DNA from 3 places in the Enterococcus salsurae genome. Region 3 is predicted to be linked to each of the others. Evidence: riboswitches for the same ligand, from Rfam matches in the RefSeq annotation. Region 3 holds a riboswitch; each other region holds the start of a gene.
The links. A riboswitch is a leader RNA that binds a small molecule or an ion and turns the genes downstream of it on or off. The one in region 3 is predicted to bind thiamine pyrophosphate.

Region 1 (7,477 bases), on a different contig from region 3:
ACCAGCACGAGTCCAACTAAAAGCAATAATAACAAAAAAAGATTGCTGAGCCAGCGCCTGAATCTCTTCTTTTTTTTCATCTCATATCTCTCCAATTTTTATCTCCTTTTATCATACCAAAAACCTCTTGATAGCGCCAATTTTGCTCAGTTATTTTACCAAAAGAAAAGAAATGTTTAGGCAAAGAGGGGGGTGGAGCTTAAAAATTGTTTTTTCTGTTATTTTGTAATATAACTTTAAACGAAAAGATACAAGCATTTTTCAGCGCTTTGTTGTAGAATGAACATATTACATAGGAGGGATCAACCGGCATGTCCAATACGATTTACGTACATATAGATACAACCAGCAATGCCGTCTTGACCCGTGGGCTTGCCCCCCAAGATTTCAACAAGAGCATTGTGCATCAACCCAAGAATCTGCTTTTGCTTGATCCTTCCAGCGAATTTGGTGAATTTGACGGCCACACTGGCCTCAAAGTGATTCGCGGCATCGAAAATGTGCAACTTTTCTTCCAGCAATTGAACAAAGGACGCGTCACGGAAGAAATGAAATGGGTCGATTTCAATGATTTCGATATGTTGAAGGAACTCACACCGTTAGAGATTTCAGAACTGTTATATTTTGGCCATATGAAAACCCACTTGCATTCACCGTTTTTTTATAAATTGCAAAACAACTTTGTCTTTTTTGATTTGAAAGACAACCGCTCCCGTGTATATTACCGCTACTTGGACGAGTATTACCGCATTTTAGCCGATCGAATCACCCGAATCGTCTTAGAAAAAATCAACGACCGTATTTCTTTCTTCAAAAAAGCTGTTTCTGTCGAAAAATTAGACTTCAATCTACTGAAAGAACTCCGTAGTGTCATGCAAGAAGGTGTCTTATTCTGCTTGAGCCAAGATCAATTGATCGACAAAACATTCACGATCCCGATTTATCTGATGGAAGACTCCGGTTTGAAAAGCAGCCAAGTCAACAAAAGTTCCCTTGATCAAATTGCCGTGTTGCGCTACTACGCCAACCAAAAAAAATGGACATTAGATATTGATCAAGAAGATCTAGCTTTTGGCTTTATGGACAAAAAAATGTCATGACCCACACGACTCGCGGGCATGACATTTTTTATTTTATCCTTTCGGCAAAAATAATTTTGGTGCGGTTTTGGCTAATAATATCAACACAACACTAACATATATGGTGTTGATCACTACGGACCCGCCATTAAAAATCAGTGAATAGACATAGGGGCTTTGACCTTCTGGTGCATACATTCCCCAAACAAATACCCCCGCCCAGAAATGCCAGAACCAGCGGCAAACCACGGCGATAAATCCACCAATCCCGATATACCAATAAGCGATATTGGCTTTGTTCCGCAGTGCTTGTTGGATCCGATTGGCAAACAACCCGCCAAATCCACCAAAGGCAAAGGCAAAAGGATATTCAAAAATAATTTGCGGGACGCTGATGAAATTTTTCATGGCACTACCCACCAGTATGTTCAATAGCCCCCACATGAAGCCAGCTGTCACACCAGGCACAAAACCGCGGCGATAGGAATACAAGACCAAAGGAACCAATCCCAGCGAGAGATCCAACCCTGCATTGACCGATTGTACTGGAATAAAAGACAATGCCACCCCAAGCGCCGCAATCATCGTCCCTTCCGTCCATACCCGCAGATCAATTTTTTTCGTCAAAAAAACTCCTCCTTTTCGAATCATCACAATTCACAAAGGAGAAGTGTCAGACACTTCAACTCGTCACAATTCCTACGTTCGTATGACCGAAACAGGTACGAAGGGTTTAGAGTATACTCATTCTCAGCCTTTTCAGGCTCCCCTTTGTGATTAGATTCTATTTGTTTTTTTTTGGACTGTAAGTCCTCTCATAGCATATCATACTTCTGTAAAAAAAGAAGCGTTATTGTTCCGATACCAATCAAATATAAAAATCCTCCAGCTGTCTCGGTCAACTGGAGGATACAACATACTTGAAGGATCGCCAAGTATTAGATAGATAATTTTGATTCAAACAATGGACTTACAGGTTTGTTCTCATGGATTCGTTTGATGGCTTCGCCCATCAACGCACCAACACTGATTTCATCGATTTTTTCTGATTTGCGGTCTGCTGGCAAATAAATCGAGTCAGTCACAACCAAATGTTCGATGGCAGAATCTTCGATCCGTTCCAAAGCTGGGCCTGACAATACTGGGTGTGTACATGAGGCATAGACACTTTTGGCACCTGCTTGTTTCAAGGCATTGGCCGCTAGTGTAATGGTTCCTGCCGTATCGATCATATCATCGATCAAGACACACGTTTTGCCTTCAACATGACCAATAATGTTCATGACTTCAGCTACATTGGCTTTAGGCCGACGTTTGTCAATGATTGCAATGGGTGATTTAAGAAACTCAGCCAGTTTGCGCGCGCGCGTCACGCCACCATGGTCTGGTGAAACGACAACAACGTCATCTCCTTGGATATTGCGTTCTAAAAAGTAATTGGCAATCAATGGCGCACCCATCAAATGATCGACTGGCATATCGAAAAATCCTTGGATTTGTGATGCGTGCAAGTCAAGTGTCACCATACGGTCCGCACCGGCTTTTTCAATCATATTTGCTACAAGTTTTGCTGTGATTGGTTCTCTTGAACGTGCTTTTCGGTCTTGTCTAGCGTAGCCGTAATAAGGCATGACCACATTGATCGTCTTCGCACTTGCGCGTTTCAATGCGTCGATCATGATCAACAATTCCATTAAGTTATCATTTACAGGACTGCTGGTCGATTGGATCACATAGACATGTGAACCGCGAATACTTTCTTCGATATTCACTTGGATTTCGCCATCGCTGAATTGTTTTACGGAACACTTACCTAATTCGACACCTACTGCAGCTGCGATTTTTTCCGCTAAAGGACGATTTGAGTTCAGAGAAAAAATCTTCAATCTTGGATCAAAATAATGATTTGACATGAGAACCTCCACTTTCTTTACGTGTAACTAATAAAAAATGACGACTATTTTACTAGAATCTTCTTCCTAATAAATAGTAGTCATTTTTCGTGAATAAATCAAGTCATTTCGCTATTTCTCATTTAGATAAGGCAGTTTTTTTGCATAATCCGCTTTATTCTCTTGGCGGGCACGTGCAATCGCCATACTGTGCTTGGGCACATCTTGGGTGATCGTGGATCCTGCTGCGATCATCGTTTCTTCAGCAATCGCCAATGGTGCAACTAAATTTGAACCCGAACCGATAAAGGTGTTGTCGCCGACAGTCGTTTTAAATTTATGTTTGCCATCATAATTGACAAATACGACACCACAGCCGACATTGATATTTTTGCCTAATGTTGCATCCCCAACATAGGTTAAGTGACCAACTTTGGTTCCTTCGCCGATCGTGGCATTTTTGATCTCAACAAAGTTGCCCACATGGGCACCTTCCATGATTTCAGCTTTTGGCCGCAAGTGCGCATTAGGACCCACATCGGCTCCTGCATGAATGATACTTTCTTCGACAACAGATGCTTTGATCGTAACATGATCCTTGATTTGACTGTCAATGATTTGCGACGAGGCTGTGATGATGCAATCATCGCCAATCGTTGTCTGGCCTTTGATCACGACCCCTGCTTCAATCAATGTATCTGAACCGATCACAACACCTTCGTCAATGTAAGTCGTTGCCGGATCGATCAACGTGACACCATTGCGCATGTGGGTTTGATTGATACGAATCCGCATCAATCGATTGGCTTCGGCCAATGCCAAGCGATCATTCACGCCTAATGATTCATTGAAATCTTCGGTTTGATACGCCGCGATAATTTTGCCTTCTTCTTTCAAGATCTCGATAATGTCCGTTAGATAATATTCCCCTTGCGCATTGTCTGTATCTAATTTTGCCAAGGCATCAAAAAGCAGCTCATTATCAAAACAGTACGTCCCTGTATTGATTTCTCTGACTAGTGCTTCCTCCGTTGTAGCATCTTTTTGCTCAACGATTTTCTCTACGATGCCGACATGATCACGCAAAATACGGCCATAACCGGTTGGATCGTCTGCTTGGGCAGTTAAAATTGTGGCTGAGGCGTTTTTGCCTTGATGGTAATCAAACAAATTGTTCAATGTTTCGGTCGTTAAAAGCGGTGTATCCCCGCTAATCACAAGTGTTGTCCCTTTTTTGCCTTTCAAAAATGTTTCAGCTTGGACAACTGCATGCCCTGTCCCTAACTGCTCAGCTTGAAGGGCGTATTGTGTGCGGTCCCCTAGTTGTTCTTTCACCATTTCTGCGCCGTGACCGACGATCGTAACGATCTCTTCAGGTGCAGTTACAGCCACACGATTCATAATATGCTCGACCATTGGTTTCCCGCAAACTGGATGTAAGACTTTGTATAACTTTGATTTCATGCGTGTGCCTTTACCAGCTGCCAAAATAATTGCATAACGTGCTTCCACGTATTCCACTCCTATCGATTGGGACATGTTCTGCCCTTTGGTTTATCCTATAATTAGTTTAGCCCAAGTGATTGTAAATTTCAATGTTTAGCGTTATTTGCACCTAGACCAATTAAAAAAAAACCTTGCTTCAGATGAACATCCGCGAGCAAGGTGTTTCAATTATTCAGCTTCTTTTGTAAAATAATTTCCTGGTACAACCGAGATCGTTTTGGTTTGTGTATCAACATCTTCGACGTACAACAATGAGCTATAATCCGTGATTGCCCGCTTACCTTTGAATTTCGTTTCAGCAAATACCGTGATCCCGACGAGTTCTGCTTCGAATTCTTCGATCAAACTCTTCATCCCGTTGACCGTACCGCCGCCTTTCATAAAGTCGTCGACCACCAACACGCGAGAACCGCGTTTTAAACTGCGTTTGGATAATTCCATCTTCTCGATCCGCTCAGAAGATCCGGAAACATAGTTTACGCTCACAGTTGAGCCTTCAGTGATTTTAGAATCCCGACGAACGATAACGAAAGGGACATTCAGATAATAAGAAACGGCTTGTGCGATGGGTACACCTTTCGTCGCCACCGTCATGACCGCGTCGATTTTTTCACCAAGATACTTTGACGCAATGATTCGGCCAACTTGCCGCAACAGTTCTGGTTCCCCCAATAAATCTGAAAGATACACATAGCCGCCTGGTAGTAAACGGTCTTGTTCCGACAACCGTTCTGCCAATCCTTCTACATATGCATACGCTTCTTCCTTTGAGATTTCAGGCACAAAAAAAACACCGCCCGCTGCGCCAGGTACAGTATCTAACAGGCCAGTTCCACGCTCTTTGAAAGTCTTTTTGATAATCGAAAGATCTTCACTGATCGATGATTTTGCAGAGGCATAACGCTTCGCAAAAAAAGACAATGAAATCAGTTCATGGGGATGATTCAATAAATAGTGGGTCATGTCGATCAGACGTTCACTGCGACGTATTTTCACACCAGACAACTCCTTTAGTTTATTCGCCTTATTATAAGGCTTTTCTGAAATAAATGCGAGCATTATCTCAAAATAAGTTTAAAACGTTCGGGTTTGATTAGAATATAAAAAAAAGAAACGCTGATTCTTCGTTTCTTTTTCATAAAGCGGTTTATTTTAGCCGTTGTTTTCGTTGGAAGAGAATGATGATCCGTTTGATCAGGTTGATGAGTAAGAACAAACCGATGAAAACTAACGTGATCGTGGCTCCTGGTGGTGTGTCTAAATAAAACGAACTCGTCAATCCCGTCATCATACCGATCATGCCAATCACGACACTGATCAAGATCACTGCATTAAAGCTTTTACCTAAACGCATACTGATGGCTGCTGGCAAGACCATGATGGCTGAGATCAATAGTGCCCCTGCGATGGGAATCATCATGGCAATGGCCACACCTGTTAAGACATTGAACAGCATCGACATCACACGAATCGGCAAACCATCCACATGGGCGGTATCTTCGTCAAATGTCAATATATACATGGGCCGCTTGAACAAAAAGAATAAAGCAAAAACAATCAAGAAAAGGAAGCCTAAAATCCAGACTTGCTCTTGGGTGATCGTCACGATTGACCCAAATAAGTATGATTGGATACTTGTCGCAGAATTCCCACCACTAAGATTCATTAAGACCAGTGCAAGGGCTAACCCGCCTGACATTAAAATAGCAATCGATATTTCCGAATAGCTTCGATATAATGTTCGCAAATATTCCAGGATGATGGCTGCGATCACCACGATAAGCAAGGTGGTTAGATCCGGGTTCAAATTGAGGAAGAACCCTAAAGCCACCCCTGCCAATGAAACATGGGAAAGTGTATCTGCCATTAAAGATTGGCGACGGATCACGAGAAAGACGCCTAGCATCGGTGCGATACCTGCAATAAAAATAGCGGCTAAAAAAGCCCTTCTCATGAATTCATATGAAAGCAGCGCCATGGTGAATCCTCCTTCCGCACTAAGCGAATCTGACGGTCCGCGTATTCTTTGATATCTTCGTGGTCATGGGTGATCATCAAAATCGATTTGCCATGATCATGGGCATTGTGCCGCAATAGTTCATAAAATAAATTACGTGATTGTTCATCCATTCCCGTCGTTGGTTCATCTAAAATAAACAGATCAGGATCTGTGGCAAAAATCCGTGCCAAACTAATCCGTTGTTTTTGCCCGCCGGATAGTTCTCCAATCCGTTTGTTGCGCATCTCCCACATACCCACCGCATCCAAAGCGCGACGTACATGTTCGTGATCACGCTTGGTCAAACGTTTGAACCAGCGATCTTTAGGATAGCGGCCAGATTCTACCAATTCCAAAACTGTACTTGGAAAACCCACATTGAAAGAAGCAATCTGCTGGGGAATATACGCAACACTTAATTTTTCACCTGCCACATTTTGACTAGCTACTGTGACCTGTCCTTTTGACGGTTTCAGCAAGCCTAGTGTTGCTTTGATCAGGGTGGATTTGGCTGCCCCATTTTCTCCTGTCAAGATGACGAACTCTCCATCTTCTACATAGTAAGAAATGTCTTCTAAAACTGGTTCATCATCATAATAAAAGGTTAAGTCTTTTACATCGATATAACGCACGGAGCGCCTCCTTATTTGATACTTTTTTGTAAAGCCGATAAATTGTCTTCCATTACGGATAGGTAGGTCTCGCCATTGTCCATCTGTTCTTGCGTCAAGCTTTCTATTGGATTCAAGACTGCTAACTCGACGCCTGTTTCATTCGCCAACGTTTCTGCGACTTTAGACGATGCATTTTCCTCAAAATAAATCACTTTGACTTGATTTTCTTCGACGTATTCTTTCAACTCAGCCAAACGACTAGGTGTTGGCTCTTGATCTGGCGAGATCCCAGAAATCGATGCCTCAACCAAATCGTATTGTCGTGCCAAATACCCAAAAGCAGCATGTTGGGTCACGAATGTCCGTTGTGTCGCCTCTTTAAACGCT
Region 2 (7,477 bases), on a different contig from region 3:
GGCATTTTCGTCAAATCTGCGGTTTGGACACGCCCTGAGATATCCCGTCCTAAGGGCACTTCTAATAGTTGATCTGGATGATCTGGCTGGGCATCGATCACTTCTCTGAAAGAAACCATGCTTATAGCGCTGTTTGGCACTTCGATCCCAATCAATGATTTACCCGGGATCGGTGCTTCCATTCGCACATCTTTTGCGGCAAGTGCCAGAGCGATATCATCTGTCAAGCCAACGATTTTGCTGACCTTGACGCCGACTGCTGGTTGAACTTCAAATTTCGTGACTGCCGGCCCAAGACTGGCTTTGACGACTTTGGCATCGACACCGAAACTTTGGAACGTTGTTTCAAGAACACCAATATTTTTTTCGATTTTTTTGTACTCACTGCTTTGATCAGTTGCCGGAATCGAATCCAATAATTCCGCAGAAGGCAACTCGTAATCTCGATTCTCCGCTTCTTCTGAGATTTCGAATTCCAATACTTCGCCATCGTCATCTAAAATTTCGCCATCCTCATTGACCCGTTTACTCGGTTTTGACGTGCCTGCAGGATGTGGTGCATCTGCCATCTCTGATGCCGCTGCGGATGTGCCAGTTGCTTTAGGGACTTCTTGAAAATGATCGATCGGCACAAAACTCAATTGTTCCGGTTCGAAGGTGTCCGTTGATTGGGCTTGTTCTGCCTTGGCTAACTTTTCCCCTTCAGTCATTGGACGCACTTGATTCTTTTCTTTGATTTCTGCCAAAACAGCCGCGCGTTCCGCTTCTTTCTTGGCTTGTCTTTCAGCCGCTTTTTCGGCTTTGCGGGCTTCTTTCTGCGCTTGTTTTTCCGGAGAACCTTCTAGGAAACGTTGTAAGCTGTCCCCTGCCGTTTGCAAATGATCCAATAATTCATGGCTGCGCATGTTGCTGAACAAAAAGCCGCCAACCAGCATCAAAAGAACAGCTATGATATAACTGCCAATTTGAGAGACAAGGAAATAACTGCCATTATAAAGCAACGCACCGGTCATTCCACCCCCAACATTCTGACTCACTTGACTGCGGCGAATATCCCCCAGCAAAGTCATCCATGTGGTTTGCAGTACATTTGTTTGTTCACTGATCACATTCCCAAAAAGATGGGCATGCAAAATAATCAATAGACCAAAATATATCAGTAGACAACCGATAATCCGCCGAAATTGCTGGAATTTTGCTTCAGTGGTTTTGATAGCTAACCAACCGCCATAAGCCGCTAATGCGATACAAAGAACCCGGTAGGTATTGCCGCCAACGATTCTAAAGCCATTGGCAATCAGCATCCCCAAAAAGCCTAAATGGAAAAAGCCAAATATCGAAAACAAGATAAACAATAAGCCGACGCCGACCAATACTAATTTTTCTTGTTGTTGCTGCTGTTTTTTTGTTTTGCGTTTCTTTGCGCGTTTCTTTTGCGCCATGTCTATCCCTCTTTTCATCTTTATCTATTATAACGAAAAAAGAAGGCGAACAAAAGTTTTCCTGTGAGAATTTTTTAAGTCCCGCAAAATATTGAAGAAAACTGCCTATTCAGCGGTACACCAACCGTGTACATACTGAATAGGCAGAAATATTTCCATTATGCTTTTGGAGAAAATATTTGTGGAACTGTCCGATATAAAAATACGAGAACGATTGCAGTTACAAGTGCTGTCGCTAATCCACTGGCACTATTCATAACTAATGAAAATAGCCATGGATTTAGATTCCATAATGCATAGGCACCCCAAAATATCCAACCAGCTACAAAATGCCAGAAATAACGAGCAGTTGCCCCAAGTAACGACGCGTTTATTAGTAATGCAATCACACGTTTTCCAGCATTTGTTTTTATTGCTGCCTGAATCTTTTTAGAATAAAGCCCCGCAAATCCAACAAAAGTAAAAGCAAAAGGATATTCAATCAGCACTTGAAGTACACTCAAATACCACACTTGGCCTAATGGAAAATGCAATAATCCCCACACCAAACCGGCCATCAACCCAGGACGCCAGCCTCTGCGAATCGCAAATACAGTCAAAGGAATTTGACCTAGAGAAACTGAGAAACTGCTCCCAATATTGGTAGGTATGAAAGAAAGAATCATCGCCAATGCTGCAATAATCGTTCCTTCTACCCAGATTTTTGTGTTGCTATTCATATAAAAAACTCCTCCTCCAGAATCGTCACAATTCACAAAGGAGAAGTATTCCATACTTCAACTCGTCACAATTCCTACGCTCGAATGATCGAAACAGGTACGAAGGGTTTAGAGTAAACTCATTCTCAGCCATTTGGCTCCCCTTTGTGATCAGATTCTATTTTTTTGTTTTTTTTGCACGTTTCAAGAATAGCATATATACAAGAAATGAGAAACCTTTTTCTCTCATTGAGTCGACAAAGTAAGTAAACCAATAAGCGTGATCATCTTCCTAAAGCAGAATTGCATAATTCATTTGCTGAAGGGTAATTGAGATCTCCATCAATTCCACAGTCTATTTCAATCAATACTTGCGATACAGACTTAGTCTTCCTATTTTCCGAAATGATTTTTTTCTTCTTGACGATCTGATACGCTTGATCAAAATCCTGTAATGTCATATAAGCATCCTTAAGTAATATATAGTAAAGCAGAACAAATTTTTCTCTTTCTTTAGGGAACAACTCAATCAGTAAACGCGTGACTTTTCTCTGCTGTGATTCCCCATAAGGAAAAATAAAGTCGGAAAATTCATTGAAGGCTTTTTCTCTGGCTTTATAGGATTTAGATTGTTGGCGCATTTTCAATAGAAATTCATGCATAGACGCACTTCCTCCATAGGTTTCATGGGTTGATAATATCTGCAATTTCTGGGTCATCAATATTGTCTTTGGTAATCACCATTGTCCCCGTATCAACGACTTTTTGATCAGGTTCTATGCCGCGAGCGAGCTCTACAGCTTGTTTGACACCTTCATAGCCCATTAGATATTGTTTCTGTAGAATAGTGGCAACATCATACGCTTCTGTACGAATCATATCCTCGATTTCACTTGAGAAATCGAAACCTACCAATGTGATATCCGTCCGATTTGCTTCCATCAAACCTGTGACAAAACCAACTGTGGAACCATTGTTCGGTCCAAATACTGCTTTTAGCGTTGGATAAGCAGTCAGCATATCTTGTGTAAAACCAACCGCTTTTGTGATATCGCCATCATTGACCTTGATATCTTCATTCAATACTTGCCACGTATCTGGTGCGTGCAAATCCCAATATTCATTGAACCCTGACAAGCGATCAATGATTGTTTGTGATCCCGATGCACCAATCTGTACGCCAACTTTCATTTCTTCACTTTCCGAGATGCCTCGATGTTTCAAAAGTTCTAGCATTGTTTCAGCCGCTTCTCTACCGGCTTCTACATTATCTGTCATCAAAGCCACTGAATAATCATCGGTATTGATCATTGTATCAACGATGACGATTGGAATCCCAGATTGAAACGCTTCTGATACCGGGTTAGCCATCGCTGTCGAATCTGTCGGACCAACAACGATCCCACTCGCGCCAGCTGATACTGCATCTTGTAGTTGCTGGACTTGTTTTTCAACTTCAGCTTCATTGGCTAAACCAGTTACGACTAAATCCACACCCAATTCTTTGGCTGCTGCATTTGCACCTTCCTCTACTACAGACCAATACTGATTGCCTAAGACTTTAGTCAAAAAATAGATTGTTTCATTGCCATCGCTGCTTCCCTCTCCATTCTCTGTGCTTGCGCAAGCGGTTAGGAAAAGCAGACTGCAGACAATCAAGATACAAGTATGCATAAACTTTTTCATTTGTATTCCCCCTACTTTTTTTTATTTCTACGCACATCCAGTGCGATCACACCAACTAGAATAAAACCGATGATCACTTGTTGCCAAAATGAACTGATTCCCATAATGTTTAAGCCATTCCGCAGAACGCCTAATATCAAAGCCCCGATAATCGTATTGACGATGGCACCTTGTCCACCACTATTGGATACACCGCCAATTACCGCTGCCGCAATTGCTTCTAGCTCCATGCCTTGTCCTGCCATAGGTTGCGCAGAAGATATTCTTGATGTGACGATGATGCCTGCAACACATGCAGAAAATCCGCTGACACAGTATGCAAACATCCTTGTACCTACAGCATTGATCCCAGAGAGTTTTGCAGCCTCTAAATTGCTTCCGCAAGCATATATTTGTCTGCCGATTTTTGTCTTAGATAAAATGAACGCTAGCATCAGTCCATATATCAAAGTAATCAATACACTATACGGAATACCGCCAGGCAGACGCCCACCACCAATCTGATAGAATACTTGTTGCGCATCTTGGCTGGGGATCGTATTGGTATAAATTGGTTTTCCATCAACAAGCACATTGGCTAGCCCTCGAAAAACCCATTGCGTACCTAAGGTAGCAATAAACGGAACAACCCCTAAAACCTCAATTGAAAATCCATTGAGAACACCCATTAAAATGCCAAATATCAGCGCAATCAAAATAGCTAAAGGCAGCGGAACACCTGCTATTAATAACGTTGTGACAATAATCCCTGATAAGCCCATAGATGCACCTGCAGAAAGGTCAGTCCCTCCACCCACTAAAACAAAGGTTAGCCCATACCCCACGATGGCATAGGTCACAACTTGTTGTAGAATATTGATCAAATTATTTTTCGCCATAAAATTTGGATTTAAAATCGCAAATATGATAAAAAGGATAACCAATGCAATGCCTGAAAATATGGCTTTTCTCGTACTCAAGCTAAAGCGATGAGCAAAAATCTCTTTTTCTTTTTTCAATGTAGTCACTTGTTTCATTCAATCGATTCTCCTTTGATTAACTTATGTTTTCCATATTTTTATTGTATCCAGCTGCAAGATACAGGATTTCTTCTTGGGTTGTATCTTTAGCTGGTAATTCACCGTTGACAGTCCCTTCATGAATGACGAATATGCGGTCGCTCATGCCTAAAACTTCTGGCAAATCGGAACTGATCATAATGATCGCCACCCCTAAATCACTCAATTCATTAAATAATTCATAGACTTCGTACTTGGCACCCACATCGATTCCTCTAGTAGGTTCATCTACGATCAACACGTTAACGTCATTACATAACCACTTTGCCAGAACAATCTTTTGTTGATTTCCTCCTGACAAATTAGCTACGGTTTGTCCTAAACTTGGTGTGCGTATAGAAAGTTTTTCTTTATATTTACGCGCAGTTTCTTCCCCCGCTTGATCGTCCACTATTCCCTTGCGTGTGATTCTGCTTAAGCTAGCCATATTCACATTGAAACGAACATCTAATTGCAATGCCAGTCCATCATATTTCCGGTCTTCAGTCGCATAGCCTATCCCATATTTGATCGCATCACTGACCTTAGTGATCTTGACTGGTTTGCCGTCCATTCGTACATCTAGTTTCAATGCCTTATCTGCACCAAAAAGACACCGGGCAATCTCCGTCCGTCCAGCACCCATTAAACCTGCGATGCCGACAATTTCTCCAGAACGGACTGAAATCCCCGCTACATTGATACCGCTCTCATTTTCTAAATGGTTGATTTCTAATACCGTATCACCAATCTTTCGTTGATGTTTAGGGTAGACGTTATGCAACTCTCTGCCAACGATCATATTCACCAATTTTTCGGTCGTAATATCTGCATAGCGCTCAGTTCCTATATACGCACCATCTCGAAGAACAGTCACCCGCGCACAGATTTGCGCCAATTCTTCCATTCGGTGAGAAATATAGACCATCCCAACATTTTTTTCTTGCAGCTTTCGTATGATTTTAAATAGCTGCTCAATTTCTTTTTCAGTTAATGCAGCAGAAGGTTCATCTAAAACAAGTATTTTCGAATCCATTGATATCGCTTTTGCAATTTCGACCATCTGTTGTTGCGCAACGCTCAAACGGCTGACGATTTCATAGCTATTCAAGTTGATACCCAATTCATCCAAAATGATTTGCGTGTCACTATGCATTTTTTTGTCATGGATGAACCCTTTCATTGTCGGTTGACGCCCGATAAAAATATTGTCTGCCACTGTTAAATGGGGCAATAAATTTAACTCTTGAAAAATGATCGCCACGCCTTGTTCCTGTGCTTTTTTAATATTCGTCATTTTGACTTTGACGCCTTCAATGAATATTTCTCCTGAATCAGGTTGGTATACCCCCGACATCACTTTCATCAAAGTTGACTTTCCAGCACCATTTTCACCAACTAATCCATGCACCTCTCCTTTATTCACAGAAAAGGAAACATCACTTAGCGCCTTTACGCCAGGAAACGTCTTCGTGATATGTTCCATTCGAAACAACTCGTTTTCTTCTTTGTTCATTCCTATCCTCCTTGTTTTATTGAACATATTCATCAAATAATAAAAAAATACCACATAAAATAGACGAATATCTTCTCAAATCATTATACTTACCCATTACGAGTAAATCAATATATTTTTTACACATAAAGTGTAAAAACCCTCCTTCAAGATGTCCTTCGAGTAAAATAAAAATGAGAGGTGATCCTATTGAAAACGATCGCAAGCCGATTGACTGATCTAAGAGAAAAGAATGACTGGACAAAAACTGAAGTTGCAAAAAAATTGGGTTTAACGGCAGTGAGTACTTACGCAAATTGGGAATACGGATCAAGAGAACCTCACGCAGAAATGATTGCTGAGATTGCGGACGTGTATGGCGTAACCACAGATTACATTATTAAAGGTACAAATATGTCCGAAAATACTGATGCGCCTACCGACATAGCATTAAAAATTTCCCAATTGATTCAGTACATTCAGACACAAGATCCGGAAGACTTGCTCTTTCATGGCAAATCGTTAAGTGAATCTCAAATCAATTTATTGGTCCCTGCATTAAAAGTTGCCTTAGCCCTTACTGAGAATGAGGCTTGACCACCCATATTTGTAAAATCGCACTGTCTCCTCTAAGTAAGACATGATGTAGTGCTAAACAAAAAACCAGCCTGAAGGCCTTAAGTTTAAGGCGGCAGACTGGTTTTTCAAATATAGATATAGGACAGCAAAAAAGGAAAGCTTGGCTTTCCTTTTTTGCTGTCTGTAACTGTCGACATCACGTTTTAAGCAATGTTTATTTTGGCGTTACATCCTCACCAAACCATTTCTCGGAGATTTCAGCGAATGTCCCGTTTTCTTGCAATGTCTTCAAGCCGTCGTTGATTTTATCCGCTAATCCTTGATCATCTTTACGGACACCCACAGCGAAATCTTCCGCTTCAAATGGGCTTTCAATTTCATTATAATCGTCGGTCTTTCCTGTTTGGGTCAAATAGTATTCTGCATACACACGATCGATCAGCAGCCCATCGATCCGGCCATTTTCTAAATCAATGAATGCCTCGTTGAAACTAGCATATAACGTTGCATCATTATCTGCCACAATGTCTTTGAGTACTT
Region 3 (7,477 bases):
TATCGCACTTTTGGCATAGGGTAGATAACGCAAACTATACGGCACTTCTTGCGGGATCAACTCAGTGTAGAGTTCAGTCACAAATGCTTTATCTTTTAATTGACTAAGCCCACCAACAAGTTCTGCACAAAAGATCAGATAAAAGACTGGATCCAAATAATGTTCTAGATCATCATCACTGACAATGGTTGGTCCACCATACAAGTCTACATGATCCATCATTCGGTCGATGACTTTCGCTAATCGCTTTAATGTTTTTTCCAAATCAAAACCGCTCCTTCCTATCAGCTTTACTTTGACGAAAAGAGCGGTAAATGTCAATCTTTTTTTTAATGGGCCAGCATTTCCTGAGCAATCTCCAAACCAGTCATCTCAGATGGATAATAAGTTGGCCAATGGTCCATCTCTTTCAGCAAGGCTTCTTGACTCTCATTGCCAAAATAAATATGGAAATGGTGCGCTACTTCAGATGCGATTGCATGATCACTGAATTGAATATATTTAAATGCGGCATCTTCATCATCGGTCTCAAATAAATAGCGTACGCCGCGATTTCCCGCTTCATAAGTCAATATTTCTTTGCCTGCATAGGTATACGTTGCTTCTTTTTCAGTTCCGTCGTCAAACACAAAGCGCATGGTTTGATCGGTGATGTTGATTGAAGCAACATCTGTTTGATAACCAGTTGTATAGTAGGCTTTGTATTCTTCCGCAGTCATCTTTTGTGTTTGTTTGGCTTTGTAATCAAAGACTTGATCCAATGTCCCATCTGCTAAGAAAGGATATACGGATTGCCAATCGCCAGCCCAATCAGATAAGGGACGATCTTCTACTGCATGATCGTCAAAGTAGCCATTGTAGACGGTTTTTTCTTTTTCCGTTTCCGCAATTTCTTTGTCATTGGCTACATCTGTGGTTTTTCTTAAAGCATCACGGTTTTGTTCCATAATAGAAATATAGTTTTCACCATTGTCCATTTGTTCTTGGGTCAAGCCTTCTAACGGATTCAGCACCGCCAGTTCAACACCGGCTTCTGATGCCAACGTCCGGGCGATACTATCTTTGGCATTTTCCTCAAAATAAATCGTTTCGATCCCAGTTTCAGTCACAAAGTCTTTCAATTCAGTAATTCGTGAAGCAGAAGGCTCTTCACTTGGAGAAAGTCCAGAAATCGGCACTTGTGTCAATCCATATTCTAGTGCCAAGTAACCGAAAGCCGCATGCTGTGTGACAAAGTGACTTTGTGATGGATTGCTGAAGGCTTCTAGATATGATGCATGCAATGCTTCCAGTTCCTCTAGGTAGGCTGTTGCATTTGTATCAAAAGCAGTTGCTTTTTCTGGATAGGCTGCACTTAATTGATCACGGATTGCTTCAACTTGTTTGATTGCTATACTCGGCGCCAACCAGACATGGGGGTCTAATTCATGAGAATGACCATCATCCCCGTGGTCATGATCGTGGTCGTGGTCGTGGTCATGGTCGTGATCGTCATCGCCAGGCAACAAAATCATGCCTTCTGTCGCTTTGACAACTGTCACATTTCCTTCATCGAGTGTGGTTTCAATCGAGGGTACCCACATTTCCATATTTTCATTGTTATACACAAAGACATCGGCATCTTGGATCGTGGCCATATCTTTTGCAGAAGGTTCATAGTCATGGGAATCTGTGCCAGCAGGCATCAGCAATGTCACTTCCCCTTCGTCGCCAACGATTTGCTGGGTAAAGTCATACATTGGATAAAAAGTCGCAACGACTTGAATAGGATCACTGACAGCTTCAGCAGAAACAGCTTCCGATTGATTCGTGCTATCAGTCCCTCCTTGACCGCAGGCTGCCAACCCAAGCGCTGTTATCGATAATAACGTTATTTTAAAAAACTTCTTCATTTTTTTGAAACACTCCTTTTTCATTTTCCTTCTTTCTTACTGACGAAATAAATACTATGAAATCAATTACGGTTTACGAAAACAAAACGTAAAGATTACGTTTTACTCTCAATTCACTACTTTACACAACTAATTTCAACCTGTCAATATCATTTTTCATGTTTTTTTATATGATAGATTCTTCATATAAAATCGCTTCAGTCATCAAAAAGATCTCATTGTATCTGTTGCCGCCTTCGTCTCTATAGTTGTTCTTTCTCAGTTGATGTGCTACACTGTGGTCATTCAATTGAATATTTATCCACTAGGGGCGCTTTATGCTGAGATAGACTTTGGTCTGGTCCCTTTGAACCTGATTTGGTTAGTACCAACGTAGGGAAGTGGCGACGCACAACTTTTTGCGTTCCCATTTTTCTGTCTGCATGTGGATAGTTAAAGGGGGAACGCTTTTTTTGCGGGCAGAATGATCAGAAAGGAGAGTTTAAAATGGAAGCATGTCAAACAGGAATGATCGATATTACAGGGTGTCGGGTAAGTGTATATCCAATGAAAGACCAGTTCGCCACCCAAATTTTAACGAGTATCAAAGAAACTGATACCAGTGCAGTGTGGAAGCAAACGGATCTCTTCAGCACATTGTACCGAGGAGAACCGGCAAGTGTGGTAGATGCGGCAGCAGCATTGATGATCAACGCCTATGAGCCACACACACATCTTGTTGGTGAATTTACATTTTCGAAAGGATGCCCAGGGGATCATGCTGGCGATAGTTACTTGAATGGCCAACAAGCAAAACCAAATGATGCCAATAACATAGCGAAAGGCGATTTTCTCGTTGATTGCAAATACTCCTTCTATGCGTTTGGTGAAAACAATTATATGGAAGAAATCGCCGCCATCGTTGCTTTGGCAGCTGATCATGGATTGAAGCCTCGCTCGGCGCACTATGTAACACTCTTATCGGGCACTGCCAGCCAATTATTCACCTATTTTGAAGCTGCATTGGCGTATGCCCATGCGCACCTTTCCCATTATGTCTTAGAGGCAACGATCTCTGTCAATAGCCCCTCTAAGGAGGTGGCGGCACATGTTTAAATGGGCTTTAAAAGATGTGATCATGGTGGGGATCGCTTCATTGATTTTTGGGGTCATCTATCTGGGCGCCGTTCATTTCGGCCTGCTATTAGGGACACTTCTGACCCCTTTTGGCCTATCAGTTCTGGCCAATGAATTCATTTTTGGTGTTTGGTTCATGGCCGCAGCTTTTGCAGGCTATGTCTTGCGGAAACCTGGTGCCGCGACGATCACAGAAATGATCGCTGCTTTGCTGGAAGTCTTTATGGGCAACTTTTATGGCCCAATCATTTTTATCAGTGGGTTTGTCCAAGGAATTGGTACTGAAGCAGGATTTGCGTTGGGGGGCTATCGGCGCTACGGCTGGTTCCCGTTGATCACAGGTGCGATCGGTGCAACGATCACTAGTTTCATATGGGGCATTATCCGGTCAAATTTCGTTGATCTAAAATGGCAGCTCCTACTGACGATATTTGTGATTCGCTTATGTTCTGCCTTATTTTTCTCGGCATTTTTGATCAAGATCGTCTGTGACCATTTGACACGTATGGGTGTATTGAACAGTTATCCAATTGCTGCAGATCCGACCTTACAGGTCGCTGGAAAGACGTCTCGATGAGCTTACAATTAACAGATTGTCAATTTGCTTGCGATCACCAGACAATCACAGCTTCTTTCGAATTACATCCGGGAGAAACCAAAGCCATCTATGGCCCTTCCGGGTCAGGAAAAAGCACCCTCTTTCGTATTCTTGCAGGATTGAGCCAAGAGGTCTTCTTGTCAGGAAGCTATACCATTGATGCCCATTCTATCGATGATTTATCCGTTCGTGCACGCGCCACACTGATTAGTCTGATGTTTCAAAATCCTGATACTCAGTTTTGTATGCATACCGCCAGAGAAGAATTGCTTTTCTGTTTAGAAAATCGCGGGATTGCGCCAAAAGATATGCCGCAACGTGTGGAGGATGCCCTTTCTTTTTGTGAGATCGAGGCCCTTGCCGACCAGCCATTGCGCACGTTATCCGGTGGCCAAAAACAGTTGGTTGCTTTGGCTTGCTGTCTAGTCATGGAAAGTCGGTACTTATTGTTAGATGAACCTTTTGCCAACCTTGATCATCAGACGCGCAAGCAATTGGTCCAAAAATTACGTCAGTTGCAAAGCACGCACAATATCGGTATCCTACTGATTGATCATCAAGTTTCATATGTTACAGATTGGGTTGAACAGTGGTTGATGATCGAGGCGCAATTCCTTTCACTCGATCAAGAAGCCATTTTGGCGTTGGAAAGTGTGATTACCAACAGATTGCCGGTTCCTTCTATAGAGGAACCCGCATCAAAAGAAGCACTAGTTTTAGAAGATCTTCGCTTTTCAGCGGGATCTCACTCAATCCATCTGCCAACATTTCACTTGCCAGCCGGTGGCCTAATCGGCATCACTGGTAAGAGCGGGATCGGCAAATCAACTTTCTTGAACGTCTTGTTGCATGACCATCCTTATCAGGGCGTCGTTCGGGTCAATCAAAAAAACATTGCCACAGTCAAACAAGCGTTCACCCAAATGAGTTGGATCATGCAAAATCCCCAAGATCAGTTCATCGCCACCACAGTTGCAGACGAATTGCGGGTTGGCAATCAAGACATTTCAATTGAGTCCTGCTTGGCCCAGCTGCACTTAGATGAAAAAAGCCACACCTCCCCTTTTCTATTGAGCCAAGGGCAACAGCGGAGATTGGCAGTTGCCAGCTTTTTGTTTCGCCCTGTCCCCATCCTGCTCGTGGATGAGCCGACATATGGCCAAGACCTTGAACAAGCCTGGCAGATCATGCAAATGCTGGCAGATAAAGCCAAATCTGGCACGCTGGTCCTCATCGTCAGCCATGATACGGAACTATTGCAGGCATTTTGCAGCCAGATCATTGATTTCAATCTTTATCTAACGGAGGATGCCTATGAAAACACTCAACCCAAGCGTCAAGTTATTCGTGATTTTAGCACTCGCATTGGTCATTTCTTTTCAAACAAATAGCAGATTGACTCTGTTGGTCACGATTGTTTTCTTATTGCTGACGCTCAAAGAATTGACGATCAAAAAAACTTGCTTGTTGTTCAGCCTCTTATCTCTGTCCGCATTGGGTGTATTTTTTACCGGTCTGATTTTTTACCAGAATCAAACAACGCAAGGTAGTCAGACGCAAGCGATTCAGTATGGCATAGACATGGCAGCGCGCGTCTATTGCTTCGGGATATTAGGGACGGCCTTTACTGCCTCTACCAAAATTGATGACTTGATTTATTCATTACAACAACAAATAGCTTTGCCACCTGTCTTTGCCTATGGCTTAATGGCAGCTTTTCAAATTGCCCCCATCTTGCCCACCGAATACAAACATATCAAGCAAAGTTTGCGGTCCCGCGGCATGACTGTCGGTCCCTTCTCAATGACCTTCTTGATCCCACTGCTCGTCAAGTCAGTCCGCTGGTCAGAGTTATTGGCCGATGCGATGACATCAAGAGGTTTTGATCCTGCTGCCAGCAGAAGTTATGCAAAAACCTTCACGATCACCCGCCGAGATTGGCTATTTATCCTTTGTTGTTTGACCGGCAGTTTGATTGGTACATTTTATTTATCGTAAGGTGAAAAGGACCATTTCAATATGAAATGGTCCTTTTTAATGATCCAGTTTTGACTTGATACAATGTCACAAAAATCGTCGTTGTTAACACATACAAGGCGAAAACACCATATAAGCAATGAATAAAAAACATCGTCCGTTGATTGATCAAGCGTCCCAGATGCGGAAGATGAAAAATAGGCTGGCCAATCAATTGGCTTTTGTGGATAGCCTTTTGCTCCAATTGCTGTTGATTGTCACCAATCGTGTAAATCATCGATTGATCGTCTTCTATCGCCACGATCCGGCGGGTTTGCATCTCTTTTCCTTGATTGATGTAATAGGTCACTTCGTTTCCAACAACCAAATTGTCTTCAGTCGCCTTTTTGACGAACAACACCGTTCCTTCTGCATACGTTGGCATCATTGCATCTGTGGTAACGACAGCCATTGTGAAACCAAATACTTTCGGCACCACGATCATCAATAATGAACAGAACATGAACAGTAAAAAAACAAATGAGAACAAAATACTTTGCCTTGAAAATTTTTTCAACGTATCACTCCTCTATTTGGTTACTGATTAACTTCATTTTATAACATATAATTATTTTACACAACATCAAAAAATAAATAAATTATAGATAAAATTAAATAAATGTGTTATTTTAATTTTCTAAATATATAAGTAAAATTGACTTTAACTTATTTTTTATATTATTCTAAAAAAGAAGATATAAAAGGAGTTTTAATCATGAAGAAATTAAATAACGATATAAATATTAAAATAATTTTACCGTTTTTGCTCGTGTTGATTACTTCCCTCAGTTTGGTGTTGATTTTGATCTCTCAAGCGATGTTCCCTACCGATGATTTAGCCTCCATGAACAAAAAAGAAGCGTGGCTCTATTTTCCTGAGAATCAACCTGAGACAGTATTTAGCAGCAATTATGTGAATTCCTTACCAAACATAAAAACCAATGAAACCTTCATTATGGAACGAGAAATGACCACCGATCATTCCTTTCCAACGCTATTGCTGATTGGGGATCACCAGAAAATCACCGCTTATCTGGACGACGAATTATTGTTTTCAAACGATTATAGCCCTGACAACGTGATGACCAGTTACCCAGGAAAAACACTGTCTTTCGTGACATTACCTCAAGATTATCAAGGGAAAACCTTGCGTATCTATGTATCCAGTCCCTTTGACAGTTTTGCTGGATTTCCAGCTGATGTGTATGTCGGCACAGCCAACGCCTTGATTGCTTATGTCTTCAAACACTCGATCCCAAATATCTTTATTCTTTTACTCACAGGGCTGATTTGTATATTTACTCTGTTGAGTATCGGATGGCATTATATACGCCATAGAAAAATACGTGTATCTGCTTTGCTGCTCAGTTTGTTTTCACTTTTTGCTGGTTTAGAAGCGGGATTTAGTGATATGTTGGGTGGACTGCTGTTTCGTTCTTCTTTCAACTCACTGATCTTGAACCTATTAACGATCGTGACACCCATGTGTTTGATTGGTTTTTATTATGCCAAAATGATTTATGCCCGTAAATACTATGGCAAATGGATCTTGTTCCATTACTTGTTTGGTCTTACGGTGATGTCATGGGGACTTTACGCCCCTCAACAAATGCCAAACATGCTGAATTATATCCTGTTGCTGAACATTGCAAGCACTTTCATCACGGCTTTTGCTGCCATTTATGAAGCGGTCAAAAAGAACCATTTTTACGTTTTATGTGCGCCATGGGTAGTCGTGGCAGCCATCGGCCATTGCTTTATTTATATTCTTGATGTCTTGCATCTTCGACAATCTGCTGTCAATTGGTCATCTTTGCTCTTTATGATGTTGGTCGTGATTTTCACTTGTTATCAC

Region 1: it holds a riboswitch for thiamine pyrophosphate, as region 3 does, so the genes downstream of both, thiT (energy-coupled thiamine transporter ThiT) here and ACYVRS_RS09385 (YkoF family thiamine/hydroxymethylpyrimidine-binding protein) in region 3, are expected to answer to the same signal.
Region 2: it holds a riboswitch for thiamine pyrophosphate, as region 3 does, so the genes downstream of both, thiT (energy-coupled thiamine transporter ThiT) here and ACYVRS_RS09385 (YkoF family thiamine/hydroxymethylpyrimidine-binding protein) in region 3, are expected to answer to the same signal.

Annotation. Positions count from the first base shown of each region.
Region 1 covers NZ_BAAHWY010000001.1:829,508-836,984, forward strand. The annotation lists gene ACYVRS_RS04065 (class A sortase) at 1-80, opposite strand, end outside; gene ACYVRS_RS04070 (hypothetical protein) at 312-1,100, shown strand; gene thiT (energy-coupled thiamine transporter ThiT) at 1,134-1,706, opposite strand; TPP riboswitch at 1,759-1,860, opposite strand; gene ACYVRS_RS04080 (ribose-phosphate diphosphokinase) at 2,018-2,992, opposite strand; gene glmU (bifunctional UDP-N-acetylglucosamine diphosphorylase/glucosamine-1-phosphate N-acetyltransferase GlmU) at 3,104-4,483, opposite strand; gene purR (pur operon repressor) at 4,646-5,473, opposite strand; gene ACYVRS_RS04095 (metal ABC transporter permease) at 5,625-6,455, opposite strand; gene ACYVRS_RS04100 (metal ABC transporter ATP-binding protein) at 6,428-7,108, opposite strand; gene ACYVRS_RS04105 (metal ABC transporter substrate-binding protein) at 7,120-7,477, opposite strand, start outside.
Region 2 covers NZ_BAAHWY010000004.1:150,389-157,865, forward strand. The annotation lists gene ACYVRS_RS10840 (DNA translocase FtsK) at 1-1,442, opposite strand, end outside; gene thiT (energy-coupled thiamine transporter ThiT) at 1,601-2,161, opposite strand; TPP riboswitch at 2,216-2,315, opposite strand; gene ACYVRS_RS10850 (hypothetical protein) at 2,425-2,802, opposite strand; gene ACYVRS_RS10855 (ABC transporter substrate-binding protein) at 2,825-3,826, opposite strand; gene ACYVRS_RS10860 (ABC transporter permease) at 3,838-4,842, opposite strand; gene ACYVRS_RS10865 (sugar ABC transporter ATP-binding protein) at 4,862-6,379, opposite strand; gene ACYVRS_RS10870 (helix-turn-helix domain-containing protein) at 6,569-6,955, shown strand; gene ACYVRS_RS10875 (amino acid ABC transporter substrate-binding protein) at 7,152-7,477, opposite strand, start outside.
Region 3 covers NZ_BAAHWY010000003.1:243,359-250,835, reverse strand. The annotation lists gene ACYVRS_RS09395 (plasmid pRiA4b ORF-3 family protein) at 1-264, opposite strand, end outside; gene ACYVRS_RS09390 (metal ABC transporter solute-binding protein, Zn/Mn family) at 330-1,892, opposite strand; TPP riboswitch at 2,189-2,288, shown strand; gene ACYVRS_RS09385 (YkoF family thiamine/hydroxymethylpyrimidine-binding protein) at 2,379-2,987, shown strand; gene ACYVRS_RS09380 (ECF transporter S component) at 2,980-3,585, shown strand; gene ACYVRS_RS09375 (ABC transporter ATP-binding protein) at 3,582-4,997, shown strand; gene ACYVRS_RS09370 (energy-coupling factor transporter transmembrane component T) at 4,921-5,604, shown strand; gene ACYVRS_RS09365 (S24/S26 family peptidase) at 5,621-6,139, opposite strand; gene ACYVRS_RS09360 (hypothetical protein) at 6,338-7,477, shown strand, end outside.